One region of the Promicromonospora sp. NPDC050880 genome, then DNA from elsewhere that is predicted to be linked to it. Evidence: riboswitches for the same ligand, from Rfam matches in the RefSeq annotation. Region 1 holds a riboswitch; each other region holds the start of a gene.

What was found. A riboswitch is a leader RNA that binds a small molecule or an ion and turns the genes downstream of it on or off. The one in region 1 is predicted to bind cyclic di-AMP.
Region 2: it holds a riboswitch for cyclic di-AMP, as region 1 does, so the genes downstream of both, ACIBBF_RS08245 (C40 family peptidase) here and ACIBBF_RS12105 (C40 family peptidase) in region 1, are expected to answer to the same signal.
Region 3: it holds a riboswitch for cyclic di-AMP, as region 1 does, so the genes downstream of both, ACIBBF_RS05855 (C40 family peptidase) here and ACIBBF_RS12105 (C40 family peptidase) in region 1, are expected to answer to the same signal.
Region 4: it holds a riboswitch for cyclic di-AMP, as region 1 does, so the genes downstream of both, ACIBBF_RS00075 (M15 family metallopeptidase) here and ACIBBF_RS12105 (C40 family peptidase) in region 1, are expected to answer to the same signal.

Annotation. Positions count from the first base shown of each region.
Region 1 is NZ_JBITFV010000005.1:308,286-312,471, reverse strand. It holds gene ACIBBF_RS12115 (aminotransferase class I/II-fold pyridoxal phosphate-dependent enzyme) at 1-673, shown strand, start outside; gene ACIBBF_RS12110 (universal stress protein) at 746-1,717, opposite strand; gene ACIBBF_RS12105 (C40 family peptidase) at 1,874-2,620, opposite strand; cyclic di-AMP (ydaO/yuaA leader) riboswitch at 2,671-2,863, opposite strand; gene ACIBBF_RS12100 (iron dependent repressor, metal binding and dimerization domain protein) at 3,016-3,732, opposite strand; gene serC (phosphoserine transaminase) at 3,822-4,186, shown strand, end outside.
Region 2 is NZ_JBITFV010000003.1:338,666-342,851, reverse strand. It holds gene ACIBBF_RS08255 (S8 family serine peptidase) at 1-248, opposite strand, end outside; gene ACIBBF_RS08250 (hypothetical protein) at 403-1,296, opposite strand; cyclic di-AMP (ydaO/yuaA leader) riboswitch at 1,462-1,658, shown strand; gene ACIBBF_RS08245 (C40 family peptidase) at 1,660-2,391, shown strand; gene ACIBBF_RS08240 (hypothetical protein) at 2,489-3,421, opposite strand; gene ACIBBF_RS08235 (GlsB/YeaQ/YmgE family stress response membrane protein) at 3,475-3,741, opposite strand; gene ACIBBF_RS08230 (ion transporter) at 3,946-4,186, shown strand, end outside.
Region 3 is NZ_JBITFV010000002.1:439,992-444,177, reverse strand. It holds gene ACIBBF_RS05860 (NAD(P)-dependent oxidoreductase) at 1-760, opposite strand, end outside; gene ACIBBF_RS05855 (C40 family peptidase) at 856-1,803, opposite strand; cyclic di-AMP (ydaO/yuaA leader) riboswitch at 1,804-1,982, opposite strand; gene ACIBBF_RS05850 (phytoene desaturase family protein) at 2,109-3,734, shown strand; gene ACIBBF_RS05845 (GNAT family N-acetyltransferase) at 3,768-4,186, shown strand, end outside.
Region 4 is NZ_JBITFV010000001.1:6,915-11,100, reverse strand. It holds gene ACIBBF_RS00085 (C40 family peptidase) at 1-39, opposite strand, end outside; gene ACIBBF_RS00080 (hypothetical protein) at 208-639, opposite strand; gene ACIBBF_RS00075 (M15 family metallopeptidase) at 668-1,534, opposite strand; cyclic di-AMP (ydaO/yuaA leader) riboswitch at 1,602-1,755, opposite strand; gene ACIBBF_RS00070 (SDR family NAD(P)-dependent oxidoreductase) at 1,873-2,646, opposite strand; gene ACIBBF_RS00065 (AraC family transcriptional regulator) at 2,794-3,735, shown strand; gene ACIBBF_RS00060 (hypothetical protein) at 3,856-4,186, shown strand, end outside.

The DNA of each region.
Region 1 (4,186 bases):
CGCGCTCGTCTCGATGCCGGCCGCCGCACCGGACTTCCGGATCATGTGGGACAACGCCTACGCCGTCCACCACCTGACCGACGACGAGGTGACCAGTCCGAACGCCCTCGCGCTGGCCGCGGAGGCCGGCCACCCGGACCGCGTGCTCCTGTTCGCGTCCACGTCCAAGATCACGTTCGCGGGTTCGGGCGTCGCGTTCCTCGGCAGCTCGCCGGCCAACATCGCCTGGTACAAGAAGCACCTGTCGGTCGCGTCGATCGGCCCGGACAAGGTCAACCACCTGCGGCACGCCATGTTCTTCGGCTCGGCCGACGGCGTCCGCGCGCACATGCGCAAGCACCGCGAGATCCTGGCGCCCAAGTTCGAGGCGGTGGTGCAGATCCTCGCCGAGCGCCTGGGCGGGTACGGCATCGCGTCGTGGACGGAGCCGAAGGGTGGCTACTTCGTGTCGCTCGACGTCGCGCCGGGCACGGCGTCGCGCGTGGTGCAGCTCGCCAAGGAGGCGGGCATCGCGCTCACGCCGGCCGGCGCCACGCACCCGTACGGGAAGGACCCGGAGAACAAGAACGTGCGCCTCGCGCCCTCGATGCCGCCGCTGGACGAGGTCCGCGCGGCGATGGACGGCGTGGCGACGTGCGTCCTCCTGGCCGCCGCGGAGGCTGCCCGGCCCTGACCCGCCCACGCGTCAGGCGCCCAGGTCACCGGAGCGACCTGGGCGCCTGACCTGTGCAGGGCGTCGGAGAGGTCAGTCCTGGCAGTGCTTGTTGATCACCAGGACCGGGCACGCCGAGTGGTGCAGCACGGCCTGGCTGGTCGAGCCCAGCAGCAGCCCGCGGAACCCACCGCGCCCGCGTGAACCCACCACCACGAGGTCCGACGCCGTCGAGAACTCCGTGAGCAGCTCGGCCCCCGTGCCGTCGAGCACGATCCGCCGGATCCGCAGCCCAGGGTTCTCCGCCTCGTACCGGTCGACCAGCACGTCCATCCCGGCGCCGACGTCCGCCAGCACCTGCTCGCGGTCGATGGACGAGGGCAGCCACGCCAGGAACCCGGTGTTGCCGACGGGCACCCCGGTCACGGCGGTCAGCTCGGCGCCCCACGCGTTGGCCTGCACGATCGCGTGCTGCAGCGCCCGCTCGGCCTGCGGCGACCCGTCGACGCCGACGACGATGCGGCGCACCTCCCGGATCTCGGCCGCCCCGGGTGCGACGCCCGTCGGCTCCGTGCCCGACGCCGGCGTTCCGGCGTCGGCCGTGTTCCAGGGGACACCCCGGTTCGCCTCGGCTCGCAGCGGGACCACGACGACAGGACACTGCGCGTGGGCCGGCAGGGCCGACGACACCGTACCCAGCAGCCGCTCCGTGAAACCGCCCCGGCCGCGGGTGCCGACGACGGCGAGGCCGTAGTCCGCCGACAGCTCGACGAGCACGCCGGCCGCGTCGCCCGTGGCCACCTCCGTGGTGGCGCGGACCCCGGCGTCGGCGACGCGGGCCTCCGCCTCGGCAAGGACGGACTTCGCGCCCTCCTGGATGGTGGTGTCGTCGAGGGCCGCGTAGCCCCCGTCGAGCGACGCCGCCGTGAACGACGGCAGCGAGTAGCTGCACACGATGTGCAGCGACCAGCCCACGCGGTGCGCGTAAGCGGTGGCCCAGTCCAACGCGTGCAGGCTCGCGGCCGATCCGTCCACCCCGACCAGTACGACCTCGGATCGTGTCATCGCCCAGCCCTTTCCTCGGCAGTGCACCCTTGCACTCCCAACGCTACCGGCGGCGACGCCCTCATGGGACGCGGTACCAGGAACCTCATACCAGAGCGCCCGCCCGCACACCCCGGCACGGGGCGGCGGACGGGCGCTCTGTACGACCCGCGGGGGTCAGCCCATGCGGACGAACGTCGGGTTCGACTGCCAGATCGGGCGGAAGTCGACCACGGTGCCCGGCTTGGAGGCGTCGATCATGGTGTTGCCGCCGGCGTAGATGGAGACGTGGCCCGGGGTCCACATCAGGTCGCCCGGCTGCGCCTCGGAGGCCGGCACGATGGTGCCGTAGCCCGGCTGCGAGGACGACGAGTGCGGCAGCGAGATGCCGAGCTGGCCGTAGACGTACTGGGTGAAGCCGGAGCAGTCGAAGCCGCTCGGGCTGGCGCCACCGGAGACGTACGGGACGCCGATGTAGCGGCTGGCGATGGAGATCACGGAGTTGCCGATGGCCGACGCCGGGACGTCGACCGACGCGGTGGCGGTCTCCGCCGCCTCTGCTGCTGCCTCCGCGGCCTCGGCGGCGGCTGCCTCGGCGGCCTCGGCCGCCTCCTGCTCGGCGAGCTCCGCCTGGTACTCCTCGTTGTCGGCCGCCGAGATCACGGAGACCGCGGACTTCTCGACGGTCAGCTCGGCGTCCGGCGCGACGGTCACCACGGGGGCGTTGGACAGCGCCTCCCGGGCCTGCGTCGTCAGCGCGTTCAGGTCGACCGAGTTCATCTTCGCGTGGCCGGTCTCCATCGGAGCGGCCTGGGCGGCCATCGCGCCACCGAAGGTCGAGACGAGGAGTGCGCCACCGGCGGCGGCGACCGCGGTACGGCGACCGACGGCGGCGTTCTGGGCGAGCTCGGTGAGCGGAGTCACGGGGCGTCGCGCAGCCCGATGGCGTGCGCGGGTCGTACGTGCAGTCACGTAGTACCTCTCCTTGTACGCCTTCGAGGTCAGCTGTCGGGTTCGGGTGGGAGAAATCACCCGGCCGTGCACTCCCTGCGGACTGCCCGGCTTCACCCCGAGGACGCACCCTGGCGCCCGATGGTGGGTCCCCCGCCTCTGTCATGCGGTCGTCTTGGGGCCCCGGCCGGTGACAGAGTTCGGCGTCCGTCCGAGGACTCTCGCGGATGAAGCTCCGTGTGAGCGTTCCGAACGTACCGGACCTCACACCTGATGTCACGTTCCGGCAACGAATGCCATGACGTGTCGGATCTGCGGTGGCACCTTTCCGACAAAGTGGACGGTTCGGACCGGCCGTCCGCCGGTCGTCAGGCAGTGGCCACGAAGAGGTGGCGCGCCAGGTCCTCGCCGAGCTCGAGCGCGGTGTCGGCGCCGTCGACGGTCACGGTGTAGGTGCCGTCGCTGTGCTCGGCCGTGATGCGTGACCCGGGGACCAGGCCGGCGTCCGCCAGGCGTGCGAGCAGGTCGACGTCGGTCTGCAGCGGCTCGGCGATCCGGGTGAGCGACGCCGCGAGCGGCTCGCCCTTGACGCCCTTCTTCGCCGCCGCCTCGAACGCCGACGGCAGCGAGATCACACCGCTCAGGAACGGGACGTCGGTGTAGGCCTCGCCCAGCTCGGACAGCCCCGGGATCGGGTTGCCGTACGGGTCGTGGTGCGGGTGGTCGAGCAGGCCCACCAGGCGCTTCTCGACGAGGTCGCTCATGACGTGCTCCCAGCGGCAGGCCTCGACGTGCACGTGCTCCCAGTCGAGCTTGATGACGTCGGTCAGCAGGCGCTCCGCGAGGCGGTGCTTGCGCATCACGCGCATCGCCTTGTCGTGGCCCAGCTCGGTCAGCTCGAGGTGCCGGTCGCCGGTCACGATCACGAGGCCGTCACGCTCCATGCGCGCGACCGTCTGCGACACCGTGGGCCCGGAGTGCCCCAGACGCTCCGCGATGCGCGCGCGCAGAGGCGTGATGCCTTCCTCGTCGAGCTCGTAGATGGTCTTGAGATACATCTCGGTGGTGTCGATCAGATCCGTCACGTCTGCTCCCGTCGTGCGCCCAGCCGCCCAGTCGCCCTGGACACGTACGGCCCGGGCGTCGGCCCAGGTTCTAGTCTAGTTCTGTGCCACTGACAATCCCGACACAGCTGCTGCCCGCCGACGGCCGATTCGGCTCCGGCCCGTCCAAGGTACGTCCCGGCCAGGTCGATCATCTCGTGGCGAACGCGCACGTGCTCGGTACCTCACACCGGCGTCCGCCCGTGAAGGACCTGGTGCGCCGTATCCGTGAGGGTGTCACGGAGCTGCTCGGCGCGCCCGACGGGTACGAGGTCGCGCTCGGCAACGGCGGCGCCACCGCCTTCTGGGACATCGCCACGCTGTGCCTCGTCGAGCGCAAGGCGCAGCACGCCGAGTTCGGCGAGTTCGGCGGCAAGTTCGCCAGGGCCACGTCGCGCGCGCCCTTCCTGGAGCCGTCCCAGGTCATCTCCGCCGA
Region 2 (4,186 bases), on a different contig from region 1:
GCGCCCGGCAGGAGCTGCCCGGCAAGGTCGGGCTGCCTGAGGTCGACCCCGGTGTCGACCACCGCCACCACCGCGCCCTTGCCGGTGGAGACGGGCCAGGCGGCCTCCGCGTTGATCTGGTCCAGGCCCCACTGCTTGTCCCGGAACGGGTCGTTGGTGGCGGCCTGCGCACCCGGCGCCACGGCGACCAGCGCCGCCACGGCCAGTGCCGCGGAGGTGGCGGCGCCGACGAGTGACTTCCTGTTCATGTATGCCCCCATTGTTCGCACAGGGACTGGTTTGCCCCCGAACTGGGGCAAACCTAGGGCCAGCAGACCGGGATAGAACAGGGCAGTTCGGGCACTGCGGGTGAAATTTACCCAATCGCAATCAGTAGCGGCCGGGACCGCCGCGGCGCCGACGTCAGGCCCAGGCCTCCGTGAGCTCGGCCTCGTCCGACGCCTCCCGGGACAGCCTCAGTGCCGCGACAGCCGCCCCCAGCAGCAGGGCGACCACCCAGGCGCCGAGCTGGTGCCCCTCGGAGTCGATCGCCGCCGGTGCGATCTCACGCCAGACGATGCGCACGGCCAGCAGCGGGTCCTCGGTCAGCGGCGAGCCCGGCCAGATGTTCTCCTGCACGGCCAGGAGGGCCGGCCCGGCCGCCTGCAGCACCCAGACGGCACCGGCGGTCGGCAGCCACCCCAGCAGCTCGATGGGACGGCTGTCCACGGCGAGGCCGAACGCGACTCCCAGCGCCACGGCCAGGATCCACCACGTGCCCACCGGCGACACCGGATGGCCCGGGACGAAGCCCCACACCCAGGCGTCGAGGAGCACCACCGGCAGCGCCAGGGCGAGGCCGCGCAGAGGGCCGGGACCGAGCCCTGCCAGCAGCCCCGCACCGAGGCCCACGACACCGGCCACGCCGGTGACGACGAGCATCCCGAGCGGTGCGGCGTCGTCGGGCAGGCCCTCGCGGGTGACGAGCCACCAGGAGGCGCTGCCCGCGGCCCCCATGGCGAGCAGGGTGCCGGCGATCGCGGCGCACGCACCCGCGCCGGCGGACGCCGGGACGCGGGCGGTGACGCCCGCGAGGAGCCCGCCCATCAGGGCCATGACGACCAGGCCGACCACGCCGTCGTCACCCTCGAACGGAAGCGGTAGAAAGCCGGCCGGCCCCGGCGCCACACCCTCGGCCAGGCCTGTGACCTGGTAGGAGACCTGCACGATCCACGGCAGGAAACCTCCGGCCCACCAGGCGAGTGCGCTGAGGGGAACGGCCCACCAGGCGGAGATCCGATGCTCGCTGTCGCCCATGCCGCCGAACCGTAGCGGATCTATGTGATGTCGGTCATAACGCAGGAAGACCGAAACGGCGTAAATCTGCGCCTTCGTTGGGTCAGACCGTAATGCGTAACCCGATCGTGACTTTTTCGGTGAACGTGTGTACTTTGACTTCTGCTCCACCGCATCGGTGGGGCCGTGAGCCGGGCGCCGAATCCTGTCACCGGCTCATGACCAGACGTCGAGACAGGAGCGGGGGACCCACTTCCGGGCGACAGCACCATCGTCGCCCTCGGGGTGAAGCCGGACGGAAACCCCCCAGTAGCCGTGCGGCCGGGTGTGCACTCCTCACCCGAATCCGACAGCTGACCTCGCAGGCGGTACAGGAGACCTTAGGTGACGAACTCCACCCGCGGCCGGCATCGTGACAGCCGGCCCGCTCAGACACCGCTGACCATCCTCGCTCGTACCGCCACCGAGAACGCCGGCACCGTTGCCCGCCGTGGCGCCATCGCCGCCGCCGCCGGCGGCGTCCTCATCTCGACCATCGCCACCACCGCGCACGCGGCGCCCGCGATGGACCTGAAGACGGACGTCAAGACGGCCAAGCTGAACTCGACCGACCTGCAGTCCCTCACCGCCGTGGCCAAGCAGGCCGTGGCCGCAGCCCCCACCGTGACCGTCCCGGCCGACGCGAAGATGCCGATCGAGATGGAAGCCCTGGGTGCCACGGGTGCCGACGGCGAGAAGGGCGAGGGCCCCGCCGTCGTCTCCGTCGACGCACCGGACCCGATCCCGGTCGGCACGCAGGCCGTCAACATCGCCTTCAACTACCTGGGCATCACGTACGTCCTGGGCGGCGCCTCGCCGTCCGCGGGCTTCGACTGCTCGGGCCTCATCCAGTACGTGTACGCGCAGCTCGGCGTCTCGCTGCCGCACCAGTCCGGCGCGCTGCTCGGCTCCGGCTACCAGGTCACCTACCCGGAGCCCGGCGACATCGTCTGGACGCCCGGACACGTGGCCCTCTACGCGGGCGACGGCATGATCATCGAGGCCTGGGCCGCCGGCATGCCGGTCCGCTACACCGAGATGTGGCAGAACAGCCCGACCTTCATCCGCGTCGTCTGACGCTCCGCTCGTGAGGCGCCGCCTCCGTACCGGGTCCCCGCCCGGTGCCGGAGGCGGCGCCTCACGCGTTCCCGCACCGCCACACCGGCGGGCCGGCTCATCCGGGCCAGGCGCAGTGCTCCCCGACGAAGTCGTAGAAGGCGGAGCGCGCGGTGTCCGGCATCGGCACGTAGACCGTGCGCTGCGGGACGCCGTCGACGCTGGCCGACACGGGCAGGAACGTGCCGCGCTTGTCCTCGGCCACGGCGTGCACGTCGCAGCGCGCGGGGACGACGGCGAGCACGACGGCGCCGGACCGCTGCCCCGCCAGGTCACGTCCCACCCAGCCGGAGGCGCCGTCCGCCGGGTCAGGGTTGCTCATCAGGGTGGTGCCGGCGATCCGGTCGACGGTGACCGCGGGACCGCCGTCGACCGGCTCGATCCGGAGGGTGACCAGGGCGGTCAGCTCCCCGTCACGGGTCTCGACGCGCACCTCGTCGTCGACGGCGAGGCGCACGCCCGCCGCCACGGCGGCCACCGCGCAGTCCGCCTCGTGGTTGCGCGCCAGGTGGCCCACGGGGTCGCCCACGTCGTCGACGACGACCTCCGTGGGCGGTCCCGCGTCGTCCCCCTCGCCGAGGGCGAGCGTGATCGTGGCGGACGGCGCCCCGCTCACCGTGGGGGACGGCTCCGGTCGCGGTGAGCCGGCCGGGGCGGGCGTGCCCGCCGGCTCCGTGCAGCGTGCCTCGCCCAGCCCGACGTAGACGGCGCGCGTCGTCCCGGGACGCAGCACCAGCGTGCGCCCCTCCTTCGTGGGGTGGGACGGCCCGAAGCCGTCGGCACGCAACGCCCCGGACAGCAGCGTCAGGGTCTCGTCGGAGTCGTTGGTGACCTCGAGCCGGATCTCCCGGGTCGCGTACTGCTCACGTCCCTGCGCCACCGCGACGCGGAGGTGCCCGACCACGTCGTCGGGCACAGGGCCCCGGGTGGACGACGGCCCGGGGCCACCGGACGTGCATGCGACGGCGGCCGCGCCGATCAGCGTCGCCACGAGGACGACGGTGCCGGCGCGGCCGCGGTGCGTCGCGGTGCGGAGTCCCGCGATCAAGCGTTCTGACGCCGACCGAAGATCGCCTGGACGATCAGGATCACGATGATCGCGCCGATCACCGAGAACAGCCAGCTCTGCCACGACCAGAACGCGTCGAAGCTGATGTTGAAGATGAGCCCACCGAGCCAGCCGCCCAGCATGGCGCCGAGCACGCCGAGCAGCAGCGTGACCCAGAAACCGCCCGGCTGCTTGCCCGGGAGGATGATTCGGGCGATGACGCCCGCGATCAGGCCGAGGATGAGAAAGGCCCAGAAGCCCATGGCGTTTTCCTCCAGAGTGGTATGGCTTACGTGCGACTACCTCAGCACTGATCCCGCCGACTTGCCACCGGACCCGCCGAATCGGGTCTATATCGGGACATTACGCGCATCAGATCGTGATACGTCAGCGGCTATAGTTCGGCCGGGCACGCGGCGGGCAAGGCCGGGGCAGGGGGCTCCGGGCACACGAGGAGATGACGACGGATGAACCGGGAGATCGGCGCGCCGGCCGGGCGGCGGACCTGGCGGGACGCGCTTAGGGCGTTCCTCGAGCAGCGGTGGTTCACCCGGCTGGTGCTCGGCGTGATCCTGGCCAACGCCCTGGTGCTCGGCGCCGAGACGATGGTGACCGGCGCGGCGTTCGAGGTGCTGCGCGGGATCGACCACGCCATGCTCGCGTTCTTCGTGGTCGAGCTGGCGCTGCGGCTGGTCGCCACGGGACGGC
Region 3 (4,186 bases), on a different contig from region 1:
GGGCGGCCTCGTCGACGGTCGCGCCCCGGCCCACGTTCACGAACCGCGCGGTCGGCGGGAGCAGGCCCAGCAGGCGGGCGTCGAGGATGTACCGGGTGGTGGGCAGGGCGGGCAGCAGCGAGACCAGCAGGTCGGTCTCGGCGAGCTGGGCCTCCAGACCGTCTGCTCCGACCACCGGGTACCCGGCGCGCTCACCGGCACGGGAGGCGACGCCGGTGACCTGGGCACCGAGCGCGGTCAGCAGCGGGGCGAGCCGCAGGGCGATCGAGCCGAAGCCCCAGATCGTCACCCGTGCCTCGTCGAGCGTGTACTCGCGGCCGGTGACCGGGTCGGCCTGGGCGAACGTGATCTCCTTGGCCCAGCGGTGCTCCTGCTGGGCGGCGAGCGAGACGTCGATGCGGCGCACGGTGGCCAGGATCAGGGCGAGGGCGTGCTCGGCCACGGTGTCGTCGTGCAGCGACTGGCCCGAGGAGACGACGACGTCGGGCGCGAACCCGGCTCGGAGCACGACGTCCGGCCCCGCGGTCAGGGTCTGCACCCAGCGCACGCGGGTGAGCCGGCGGGCGGCGTCGGCGACGACCTTCGGCGGGCTGGACCAGGTGACCAGCACGTCGGCGTCGGTGTGTTCCTCGGGGACCGGCTCGTTCATCGCGTAGGCGACCACGCTGTCGGGGCCGCCGGGCGCGAAGGAGGCTCCGCCGTCGGGCAGGCGGGACGGGAAGTCGAGGTCGAACGGTACGTCCGGTACGAGGATCTTCACGCCGGGGACGTTACCGGACGGGCGCGGGTGTGCACCCACGACGCGGAACGCCCGCCGGGCCGGGGGACCAGGCGGGCGTTCCGGGACCGGGAGGGTCAGCCCGTCACCCGGATGTAGACCGGGTTGTTCTGCCACATCTCCGTGTAGTGCACGGGGACGCCCTCCTGCTGGGCCTCGACCACCATGCCGTCGCCCGCGTAGAGGGAGACGTGGCCGGACGTCCAGACGATGTCACCGGGCTGCGCCTCGGCGGCGGAGACCTGGTAGCCCACGGTCGCCATCGAGCTCGAGCTGTGCGGGAGGTCGATCCCGAGCTGCGCGTAGACGTACTGGATGAGCCCGGAGCAGTCGAAGCCACTGGGGGAGGCTCCGCCCCACACGTAGGGCACGCCCACGTACTCGAGGGCCAGGTTGACGGCCTGCTGGCCCAGGTCGGCGGAGCTCTCCACGGCTGCTGCCGCAGCGGCCTCCGCCTCGGCCTCCACGGCTGCTGCCGCAGCGGCCTCCGCCTCGGCCTCCGCAGCGGCTGCGGCGGCGGCCGCTGCTTCCGCCGCGGCGGCGGCCTCGGCCTCGGCGCGGGCCTTGGCCTCCGCCTCGGCCTTGGCGCGTGCCTCGGCCTCGGCCTTCGCCTTCGCCTCGGCGATGCCTTCCTCGGTCTCGGCGTACGGGGTCACCGACACGCGGCCGCTCTCGGCCCAGAAGTCGGCGTTCTGCGTGACCTTGACCTTGGTGACCAGGTTCTCGGCCAGGCCGGCCGAGATCGTGGTGTCGACGGTGTTGCTGACCGGCGTGGCGTTCGCGAGCGTGGCCTGGGTGTGCGACTCGGCGGGCGCGGTGTGGGCGGTCTGGGTGAAGACCGAGGCCAGCATGCCGGAGGTGACGACCGCGATGGCGCCCGTGCGGGCGGCATTCTCGGCGGCGGTCTGGGTGAGTGCGGTGAAGGGGGTGAGAGCGGGGCCCTCGGCGCGGTGCCGACCCCGGCTGGCGGGACGGTCTGCCTGGTCGTCCGCCCAGTCGTGGGTGCGGTCGGTGAGTACGGTCACCAGTGATCTCCTCGGACGCCTACGAGGTGAGCTGTCGGGTTCGGATGGGGAGTTCGATCACCCGGCCTCGTACGAGGCTTCACCCCGAGGACACTCGCGTGCCCGGCTTACCTGGTTCCCCCGCCCCTGTCACGTCGTAGCTGCTCAGGTCCGGTGACAGGGCTCGGCGTCCGGACCTGGACCTCCCCGCTTCTGGAGAGGTGAGACCGACCGTACCGGGGTCCCTGGCAAATGTCACGATTAGGTCACATACCGTCCTGTGATGGAACTCTCTTGGCAATGAGTTCCGTGTCACCATGTCCGCCATGGTCGATCCCACCGCGTCCCCGCGCCTGCACTCCCGGTACGACGCCGTCGTCGTGGGCGGCGGGCACAACGGCCTCACCGCCGCGGCGTACGCCGCTCGCAGCGGACGGTCGGTGCTCGTCCTGGAGCGCGCCGACCACGTGGGCGGCGCCGCCGTCTCGGCCCGCCCCTTCGCGGGTGTCGACGCGCGCCTGTCGCGCTACTCCTACCTGGTCTCGCTGCTGCCGCGGCGCGTGGTCACCGAGCTCGGGCTGCCGGTCACGCTGCGGCGGCGGCGCTGGTCCTCCTACACGCCCGTGGCCGACGGCGGCCTCCTCGTCGATACGGGGGACGACGCCGCCACGCGGGCCTCGTTCCGGAGCCTGACCGGAGCCGACGCGGACTTCGAGGCGTGGGGCCGCTTCTACGCGACGACCGCCGAGGTCGCCCGCCGCCTCGCGCCGACGCTCACCGAACCCCTGCTCACACGCTCGGCCGTGCGGGACCTCGTGGTCGACGGCGTGGGCGAGGAGGCCTGGCGAGCCCTGTTCGAGGAGCCGCTCGGCGCGCTGCTGCGGCGCACCTTCGCCGACGACGTGGTCCGCGGCATCGCCGCCACCGACGGCCTCATCGGCACCTTCGCCGACATCGACGAGGCGTCCCTGCGCCAGAACCGGTGCTTCCTGTACCACGTGATCGGCAACGGGACCGGCGACTGGGACGTGCCGGTGGGCGGCATGGGCGCCGTCTCGGGCGCCCTGCGCGACGCCGCCGTGTCCGCCGGCGCCACGATCGTCACCTCGGCGACGGTCACCGCCGTCGACCCCGGGGCCACCGGCGTGGAGGTCACCTGGACCGGCGCCGACGGGCGCACCCGGGGCGTGACCGCCGGGCACCTGCTCGCCGGGTGTGCGCCGGCCGAGCTCGACCGGCTCCTGGCCGCTGCCGGCCGGGGCACGGCCGACGGGCGGGACGTGGCGGGGGCCACCACGTCCCCGGCGTACCCCGAGGGCGCGCAGCTCAAGGTGAACATGCTGCTCGACCGGCTGCCCCGCCTGCGCGACGGCGTGGACCCGGTCGCGGCGTTCAGCGGCACGCTGCACGTCAACGAGTCCCTCACCCAGCTCCAGACGGCGTACGCGCAGGCCGCCGCGGGCCGGGTGCCCGACCTGCCGCCGAGCGAGATCTACTGCCACACGCTGTCCGACCGGTCGATCCTCGGCCCGGACCTGGCCGCGACCGAGGCGCAGACCATCACGCTGTTCGGGCTGCACATGCCCGCCCGGCTCTTCCGCGCCGATCCCGACGGGGCCCGCGAGCGGGCCCTCGCGGCCACCCTCGCCTCGCTGAACTCGGTGCTGGCCGAACCGGTCGAGGACGTCCTGGCGCACGACGCCGACGGCGTGCCCTGCCTGGAGGTGCGCACCCCGGTGGACCTGGAGGGCGACGTCGGGCTGCCCGGCGGGCACATCTTCCACCGCGACCTGGCCTGGCCGTTCGCCGAGTCCGCCGACGACGCCGGGCGGTGGGGCGTCGAGACGGAGCACCGCCGGGTGCTGCTGGCGGGTGCGGGCGCCCGGCGCGGCGGCGGGGTGAGCGGCATCCCCGGCCGGGCGGCGGCGATGGCGCTGCTGGGCGACGGCTGAGGCCGTCCACGATGACGCCGCCTACGATGAGGCGTGCAGATCCGACGCGCCGTCCCGGCCGACTCACCCGCGGTCGCCCCGCTGCTCGGCCAGCTCGGGTACCCCACGACCGCCGCTGATCTCGACGCCCGGTTCGCGCGCGTGGCCGGGAGCCCGTACGACGCGGCCTGGGTGGCTGTGGAGGACCCGTCCGGTGCGGTGGCCGGGTTCGCCGCGGGCCACGTCCGCAGTCCGTTCGAGCTCGACGCGCCCGTGGCTGAGCTGACCGCCCTCGTGGTCGACGAGACACGGCGCGGCACCGGCGCCGGGCGGGCGCTCGTGGCGACCGTCGAGGACTGGGCGCTCGCCCACGGCTGTGTCCGGATCACGGTGTCCTCCGCGTTCCGGCGCGAGGGCGCGCACGCCTTCTACGAGCGGCTGGGGTACGAGCAGCGCGCGAAGAAGTTCGACAA
Region 4 (4,186 bases), on a different contig from region 1:
GGCCTGCACGGCCGCCACCTGGGCGGTGGTGGTGAACAAGGGGCGGCGTACCGCCCGGTGCCTGCCCCGACCGCGTGCGGTCGGGGCAGCAGAGATCGTGGGGTCCATCAGAAGATCGGCCTTTCTGCTCGAACGAAGAACCACGCGCGGCCCGTCGGTGGGCGGCGCGCCGGCGGTCGACGCCTCGGCGTCGACGTGGCCGGCGTCCTACGTCCGGCAGATCCCCAGGGCGTGCAGGCTCGGCGCGGCCGGGCGCACCACGCCCGGCGCGGTCCGGTGGTCCGGGTACGCCAGGACGGGCGCGATCCCCTGCACCGCGGGCTCGGCGACGGCGGCCAGACCGGACGACGACGACACGACGGGGTCGGTCTGCGCCGTCGCGCGGCCGTGGTCCGAGCAGTGCGCCTCGCCGCCGTCGGACGTGGGCTCGGCGCGGTCCGCCGGGACCAGGCCGCCTGCCGGGCCGGACGCCGCCTCGACGGCTGAACCGTGATGCGCCTGCGGGTGCTCGTCGGCATGGATGCCGCACACGACCGGCCCACCCAGCACGGCGAGCACGAGGAACAGCACGGACAGCACTCCCGCCGACCCCGAACCAGGTCCGGCGAGGAGCGCACGCAGGCGACGGGTCGGGCTCATCACACCCCCGCCGTCCGCACCCGGCGGCTCATCGGGCGGCGTCCGTCACCGCGGCCGTGAACTCCCAGTGCCACGGCTCGTAGGGGCCGGCACCGCCGGCCTGGGCCCAGAGCGGGTTGTCCCACCCGTACTCGGGCGCGTTCGCCTTGAGCCAGTCCCAGCGCTCGCCGGCGTAGCCGTCGGCACAGATGTCCACCGCCAGACCCCAGCCGTGGTTCGAGGTGCCAGGGGTCGCCGTCAGGGTGGGCTTCGCCGCCTTGGCCGCGACCTGCTGCGCGTAGCTGCGGTAGCCGTCCGTGAGGCAGAGCGACTCGCCGAACTGCTCGGTGTAGGCCTGGTTGAGACGCGCCAGGGCCACCGCCGCGTCGGCGCGGATCGGCGGGTAGCCGTCCCAGAGGTCGCACAGCTCGCTGACGGGAAGCTGGCCGTTGAGACCCTCGCCCGTGGCCACGCCGTCGCAGCCGGGCAGCACCGGAGGTGCTTCGACCTGCACGGGAGCCGACTTCTCGACGGGCAGCACCGCGTCGCCAGGGACCGTGACGCCGGCGGACCGCTCGAGCGACGTGCGCTCCTGGCTCCGCGAGGCTCCGCTGCTCCGATCGGCCAGGGCCGCCGACGCCGGGCCCGCGCCCGTGAGCGCGGCCGCGCCGTCGGGCGCAGAGAGGAGGGGCTCACCGGTTCCCGGCGCGCCGAAGGAGGCGGCGGTGAACGACGTCGTCGAGGCGAGGGCGAGGCCGACGCCGAGAGTGAGGGGCAGCCGGCCCAGCATCGAGGTCCGCGGCCGCCGTGCCGGCGCGGCGTGCCGCCCCTTGCTGTGGCGCCCGCGCGTTCGCCGGGCAGGTGCCGGACGCGGCGCGAAGGACTGCGGCAGGGATCGCTCCTGCCCGTGCCTCATCGTGCTCCCCGACGTGGGGAAAGGTGTGGAGGCGCTGGCAGGTGCCCGAGGGTCTTCGATGGCATGGAACGTATCTCCCGGCGCCTGCGAGGTTAGCTGTCGGGTTCGGGTCGGAGACTGACCCGGCCGACGGACGACGTCCGCCGACTTCACCCCGAGGACACCGCAGTGCCCGGAAGTGGGTCCCCCGTCCCTGTCCTGTGGTTCGTCGGTGACTCCGGGCGGTGACAGGGCTCGGCGCCCGCCAGGACGTCCCGCCGCACGGCGGGCCGCCACGAATGTACCCCGTCTGCACCGGGATGTCACGAAAGAGTAACGGCCGCGCGTCGCCCGGCGAGCTAGAGGAAGTGCCCGCCCGCGACCTGCACCACCTGGCCGGTGATCCACCTGGCCTGGTGCGAGGCCAGGAAGACCACCGCATCGGCGATGTCGGCCGGGTCGCCGACCCGGCCCAGGGGGATCGCCGGCACGACGGCGTCCACGAGCTCGTCACTCATCCATCCGGTCTGCACCGGCCCCGGCGCCACGGCGTTGACCCGGATCCTCGGGCCGAGGTCGACGGCGGCGCCGCGCGTCAGCGACTCGAGTGCCGCCTTCGAGGTGCCGTAGGAGACCTGCCCGGGAAAGCCGCGGGCGGCGTCGGTCGAGATGTTGACGACGGAGACGCCGCCCGGTGCGGCGTCGTCGGGCAGCCGGCGCGCGAGCTCGGCGACGAGCATCGCGGGCACCACGGCGTTGACGCGGTAGGTGCGTTCGAACCCGGCCTCGCCGACGGTGTCGAACGAGTCGGACTCCTCGGCGTGCGCGGCGTTGTTCACGAGCACGTCGACCGGACCGAGCCGTGCGGTGACCTGGTCCATGAGCCGCGCGGCGGCGCCCGGCACGAGGAAGTCGGCCTCGACGGCGACGGCGCCGGGCAGGGACGCCACGAAGGCGTGGACCTCGTCGGTGGCGGCGCGCGCGTGCTCGCGGGATCCTGACGCCGAGCCGCCCACGTGGTGCACGGCCACGCGCGCACCCTGTGCGGCGAAGGCGCGGGAGACGGCTGCGCCGATGTTCATGCCGCCGCCGGTCACCAGGACGGTCTTTCCGCTCAGTCCGGGATCGATCACGGTTCGATGGTGCCATCGGGCGGTCGACCGGCACGAAAGGTTTATCCGTCCAGGTTCCACGGGGCCCACGCCCGGGCCGTGACCATCCTGTACGATCCATGGCGCCTGCCCGCGAATTCTTGACGTATCGTCCAGGAGGTGTCGTCGATGCTGGGCTTTCAGGACCCGGTGGCCGATGCGATCGGTCTGCTGCGGCCTCGCACGGTGGTCGGCCCGAGCCTCCGGGCCGTGGGCGAGTGGGCGCTGCGCTTCGAGACCTTCCTGCACGTGCGGATCGGCGGCCTGGTCCGTGGCACGTGCTGGCTGACCCTGGACGGGCACGAACCCGTGCTCCTGCGCGAGGGCGACACCTTCATGCTGGGCAACCCGCCGCCCTACGTCCTGGCCAGCACGCCCGGAGCCCGTCCGCGCCCCGCGCAGGAGGTGTGGGCGGAGGCCGTGGACGGGTTCGTGCGGATCGGCCCGGAGTCCGACCAGGACGTCTACCTCTGCGTGGGGCACATCGGGTTCGACGAGCAGAACGCGGCGCTCCTGACCGACCTGCTGCCGCCGCTCGTGATCGTCCGCGCCGCCGATCCGCACGGCGCACGGCTCGGTCAGCTCATCGACCACCTGGCCACCGAGGTCGGTTCCGCTGCCGCCGGCGGGCCGCTGGTGCAGAACCACCTCGCGCAGATCCTGCTCGTGCACATGCTGCGCGCGCACGCCGGCCAGACCGACCGGCCCACCGGCTGGCTGGGTGCGCTCAACGACGACGGCATCGGCACCGCCCTGCGCGCGGTGCACGCGGACGTGGCCCACTCCTGGAGCCTCCAGGAGCTCGCCGAGCTGAGCCACATGTCGCGTTCCGCGTTCGCCCAGTCGTTCAAGAGCCACGTCGGGGTGCCGCCCCTGGAGTACCTGATCCAGTGGCGCATGAGCCTCGCGCGCGACGCCCTTGCCCGGGACACGCTGTCGATCTCGGAGCTCGCGCGGGCCACGGGCTACCAGTCCGAGAGCGCGTTCAGCACCGCGTTCCGCCGCGTGGTCGGGGCGTCCCCCGCGAAGTTCCGGGACGAGGCACGGCGTTCGGTCACGAGCGAGGGCTGAGCAGGGCGGGTTCCCCGTCCGACGCGTGCGCGGGTGCGACCACCGGTCCGCCGCCCTGGGTGCGGACGGCATGACGAGCCGGCGGGCACGCCCGGGGCCGGGCCACTGCACAATGGAGCCATGACGACGCGGAACCCCTCCTTCATCGCTCTTGCCACGTTCACGCTCGTCGTACTCTCGGTCACCACCTGGTGGGCCCTCGGCCAGGACACGACCCAGGACGTCGACCCCGTGACCGGCGCCGTCACCGGTCCCTACGGCACGGTCCAGGTCGTCGCGTGCGTCGTCGCGCTCGTCGGCCTGGTGGTCATCGGATCCCTGCTCGTGCCGGCCTGGCTCGCGGTGCTCGGCGTCGCGCTGCCCTTCACCACGGCCTGGACGATCCAGGCCGCGGCGAGCGACGACTCGGGGCTGTGGGCGGTCGGGGCGATCCTCGTGCTGGTGGGCACGC